2 regions of the Deinococcus sp. HSC-46F16 genome follow, and region 2 is predicted to be linked to the other one. Evidence: riboswitches for the same ligand, from Rfam matches in the RefSeq annotation. Region 2 holds a riboswitch; the other holds the start of a gene.

Region 1 (2,388 bases), on a different contig from region 2:
GCGCTGGACGTGGCCGTGACCCTGCTGCTGCCCGTGCTGCTGCCGCTGATGGGCGCGGTGGCCCTCGTCGTGCTGGCGAGCGGCGGGCGACCGGTGCTGTTCTGGCAGGAGCGGATCGGGCTGGGGGGTAGACCCTTCCGGCTGGTCAAGTTCCGCACGATGACCCGCGACTCCGAGCGCGGCGGCGCGGCCTTCGCCCGGCAGGGCGACGCCCGCATCATTCCGGGCGGGGCCTTCCTGCGCAAGTTCCGGCTCGACGAGTTGCCGCAGTTTTACAACGTGCTGCGCGGCGAGATGAGCATTATCGGCCCCCGGCCCGAGCAGTTCGCCTTCGCCGCCGACCTCGAGGAAAGCATTCCGCTGTACGCCACCCGGCACTGGGTCCGTCCCGGCATCACCGGCTGGGCACAGGTCACCCAGGGCTACACCGACAGCGTGGACCAACTTCACGAGAAATTGCAATACGACTTCTACTACGTCAAGCACCTCTCGCCGCAACTCGACCTGCTGATCGTCTGGAAAACCATCCTGACGGTCCTGACCGGCTTCGGCGCCCGCTGAGCCAGCGCTTGGCGGCGTGGCTACGCCGCCTGGGAACGCCCCAGACAGGCCAGAGCCTCCCCCATCCCCCAGACGGCCCGCCGCGTTCGGTCCAGCGCGGCGGGCCGTCTGGGGGATGGGGGAGGAGCACGCCCCACAGGCCAACGGAGGCGTCGAAACCGGGCAAGCGCGCGAGGGACCGGACCGCGGCCCGGGGGCGGTGTGAACTTCTCCGCAGCGCGGACGGCCAACTGTGCCGATTTTGTCAGAGGCAGGTCTTAACCTGTTCTTGAGCTGAAGGCGCCCGGACCCGGAGTGGTCGGCCCTCGGCGTCAGGCACATCACCCCTACGTCTTCTCGACAAAGGCAAACCCCTCGCGAGGGGGGGACGCAAAACCACGGGACTTCCCTGCCGAAGTCAGCCGGGTCACCGAAGGAAGAATCATGCAGAAATTTGTTCCCCTGGCCTGCGCCCTGACCCTGTTTCTCGCGGCCTGCTCGGCGCCCAAGCCGACCGCCCCAGTCCTCCCGGCCCCGCAGGCTCCCCAGGACACCGCCGCTCCCCAGACTGGCCCCGTGGCCGAGGGCGTCGCCACCGAGCAGGAGGCCGCCGCCGCGACGGCCGCGCTCGAAGCGCTCAGCCTGAATCCGGCGCCCGTCGGCGCGGCGAGCGTGCGTCCCGACGGCACGCTGCTCGTGGGCGAGCAGCCCATGTTCCCGATGGGCTTTTACCACGTGTCGTGGGCCGCCGAAAAGAGCGTGCAGGTGCAAAAGCGGCTGCGCGACATGCACGCCGTGGCCGACCTGGGCTTCAACACCATGAACGTGACGATGTTCGACCCCGAGGGGGACATCCCGCAGTTCGGGCAACTGCTCGACGCGGCGCAGGGGCGCGGCATGAAGCTCCTTGTGGAGGACTTCGGGGACATTTCGATCAACACCTTCAAGACGCACCCCGCCACCCTGGGCTGGATGATCGCCGACGACTGCAACGCCCGCATCACCCCCGAGGAGCTGGAGCGGCGGCACCTGAAGACCAAGGCGCTCGACCCCCACCACCTCACGTACACCAGCATGGCGATCTCGTACTCCAACAGCCACCCCGAGTTCTTCGGGCGGGCCGACGCGGTGGGCAACCAGTCCTACCCGGTGGGGCCTGCAGGCTACGGCGACTCGCTCGCGGTGGTGTACCCGGTCATGCAGCGGCTGGTGGCCGAGGCGAGCCGCACGGGCACCCTGCCCATCGCCAACCTCCAGAGCTTCCGCTGGCCGGGCGGGCGCTACCCCACCGCCACCGAGCTGAACTCGATGACCAACCAGGCGCTCGGCGCGGGCGTCAAGGGCATCCTGTACTACACCTACCTCGACAACGCCAACGATCTGGCGACCTACACGGGCCTGCGCACCGAGCTGAAAAAGCTCGCCGCCGAGGTCAAGCTGCTCGCCCCCGTGCTGCTCAACGGCCAGCGGCAGACGCTCGCGCTGACCGGCAACCTGAACGAGGCCCGCGCGACCCTGTGGAGCCACGGGGGCCGCCGTTACCTCCAGGTCCTGAGCCTCAACGAGACCCGCACCCAGACCGTCAAGATCACCGTGCCCGGCGGGGCCAGCACCCTGACCCCCCTCTTCGCGGGCCGGGCCAAGAGCCTGACCCTCAAGGCCGGAGCCGTCAGCGGCAGCCTGACGCCCCTGACCGCCCAGTGGTACGAGGTGAACTGACCCTGCGCGGCACGGCGAAGGCCCCCTCCACATCCGGGAGGGGGCCTCGTCTATGCTTCCGGCCTACCCTTCCCCGCGCAGGTCCGTCACCCGGCGCAGCTTGCCGCCCTCGCTGCGGGGCAGAGAGCC
Region 2 (2,388 bases):
CGAGTACCCCGTCATTCGCCACATGCTGAACCTGGAGACGGTGGACACCTACGAGGGCACCCACGATATCCACACCCTGATCGTGGGGCGGCACCTGACGGGCGTGGGGGCGCTGGAGTGACCCCCAGGGTGGAGGCGGTCAGCCTCAGCCCGGAGCACCGCTTCAGCAAAACGCCCCGGCCGGAGGTGCGCCTGCTCGCGGGCCTGGGCGTGGAGGGCGACGCCCACGCGGGCCGCACGGTCAAACACCGCTCGCGGGTGGCGCAGAACCCGGAGCAGCCCAATCTGCGGCAGATTCATCTGATCCATGTCGAGCTGCTGGAGGAACTGGCCGGGCAGGGCTTCACGGTGCGCCCCGGCGATCTTGGGGAGAACGTGCTTACGCGCGGCTTGGACCTGCTGGCCCTCCCCACCGGCACCCGCCTGCATCTGGGCGAGGCGGCGGTGGTGGAGGTGACGGGCCTGCGGAACCCCTGCGGTCAGATCAACGCCTTCCAGCCGGGCCTGCTCGCGGCGGTGATGGGGCGCGACGAGCACGGCGGGCTGGTCCGCAAGGCGGGGGTGATGGGGGTCGTGTTGACGGGGGGCGTGGTGCGGCCGGGCGACCCGGTGCGGGCGGGGTGGCCGCCGGAACCTCACCGGGCGCTGGAGCGGGTTTGACGCCAGGGTTCTGGTGGCCCAGAAGCGAGCCGCACGGACGCCCTGGCGGATTTCCGCGTTCTAGGACCCGTTAGACCCAGACCACATGAGGCTGTATGCAACTCCAGCTAAGGAACGAGCTCATCAATGGTTTTGCCTGCCCCTCTAGGTTGTGGGTGGATAGCCACAATTCGGCGCTATCCGAGGGGCCGTGAAACCTCGTTCCCTATACGGGCACCTGGAACGGGTGGAGCCAGTGGTGCGACCGACTCGGGACATACCGGACTGGTGTGTCATTAGCCTTCGCTGTGTTATGGCAGCAGCCCCCACACATCCTGGTGGGCGCGGCACCGCTCGGCCATAACCCGTTTACGGAAGGAGGCGTGGAACCGGCTCGGGGAATTCCCCTTCCGGTAGGATGACTTTCATTGCTTTGAGACGGATTCCGGCCCAGCAGGGACAGACCCTGGACACCCCGAGCGGATGTGCAAAGCTGCGGAACAGAGCGCTTGACCGAAGCGGACATTGTTGAACCAGGGATTTCCCGATTCGGTCAGGGATTGCACACGAGCCGTATGGGCGCCCCGAGATCTCCGGTCCGCCTCACCACGCGCCAGGCGGGGTGAATGCTTCGCGGCCTCCGGACGCTGCCTTTTTCCCAGATCAGGTTTCCCAAGGACCACTCCGCCCCGGCGTGGTCCGGAGAAATCCTCATTCCCGATCAAGGAGACTGTCATGGCCCTTCCCCTTTCCCGATATGGATGCGCCGCTGCACTGCTGACCCTGACCCTGCTGGCCAGTTGCAGTACCCAGACTCCTAGCCCTGGCCCCAATCCCCAGCCCCCCGCAGGCTCAGCGGACACCGTCAGGCCGACGCTGACCCTGACCTCGCCGCAGGAGAGCAGCACGGCCAGTGGCAGCCTGCTTCTTCAGGGGACCGTCCGCGACAACGTGGGGCTCAGCCGCCTCACGTACCGCTTCGGCAACGGCAATGAGCAGGCGCTGACGCTGCTCGCGGACGGCGCCATCAGCCAGAGCCTCTGCCTGTGCGGCCTTTCGGCGGGGACCTACGTCCTGACCGTCACCGCCTATGACGCGGCGGGGAACAGCACCTCGGTGACCCGCACCGTGACAGTCACGACCGGCAACGGCACGGGGACACCTGCAGACACGCAGGCGCCCACCTTCACGCTGACCTCCCCCACCGCCGGGGCGAGTGTGCAGAATCCCGTGCGGCTGACCGGAACCGCGACCGACAATCAGGCCGTGACCCGCATCACCTACCAGCTCGGTAGCGCACCCGAGGTTGCGCTGGACGTGACTCCCGGCCCCACGGTCAACCTGGACACCCTGCTGCCTTCCCTCCCGGCGGGAGCGCAGACGGTCAGCCTGCGGGCCTACGACGCCGCTGGCAATGCTTCGAGCCCGGTGCAGGTCACGTTCACCGTCAGCCCGCCCAGCACCCAGCCCGGCGATACCCAGGCGCCCAGCGTGACCCTGACCTCGCCCGCCAACGGCGCCAACGTCACGGCGCCGGTGAGAGTGCAGGGCCGGGTCACCGACAACCAGGGCGTGACCCGCGTCGTCTACGCGGTCGACAACGGTCCCGAGACGGTGGTGCCCATCACGGCGGGTCCGGCGGTGGACCTCGACTTCACCCTGCCGTCCCTGCCAGCTGGCGCGCACACGCTGACGGTCAAGGCTTATGACGCGGCCGGAAACGTGTCGCCTGCGGCCAGCCGGACCTTC

Evidence for each region. A riboswitch is a leader RNA that binds a small molecule or an ion and turns the genes downstream of it on or off. The one in region 2 is predicted to bind cyclic di-GMP.
Region 1: it holds a riboswitch for cyclic di-GMP, as region 2 does, so the genes downstream of both, L1280_RS08960 (hypothetical protein) here and L1280_RS11145 (Ig-like domain-containing protein) in region 2, are expected to answer to the same signal.

Annotation. Positions count from the first base shown of each region.
Region 1 covers NZ_JALJZW010000003.1:316,888-319,275, forward strand. The annotation lists gene L1280_RS08955 (sugar transferase) at 1-561, shown strand, start outside; cyclic di-GMP riboswitch class I at 896-975, shown strand; gene L1280_RS08960 (hypothetical protein) at 985-2,259, shown strand; gene L1280_RS08965 (AMP-binding protein) at 2,323-2,388, opposite strand, start outside.
Region 2 covers NZ_JALJZW010000005.1:20,375-22,762, forward strand. The annotation lists gene L1280_RS11135 (acyl-CoA dehydrogenase family protein) at 1-121, shown strand, start outside; gene L1280_RS11140 (MOSC domain-containing protein) at 118-660, shown strand; cyclic di-GMP riboswitch class II at 835-919, shown strand; gene L1280_RS11145 (Ig-like domain-containing protein) at 1,375-2,388, shown strand, end outside.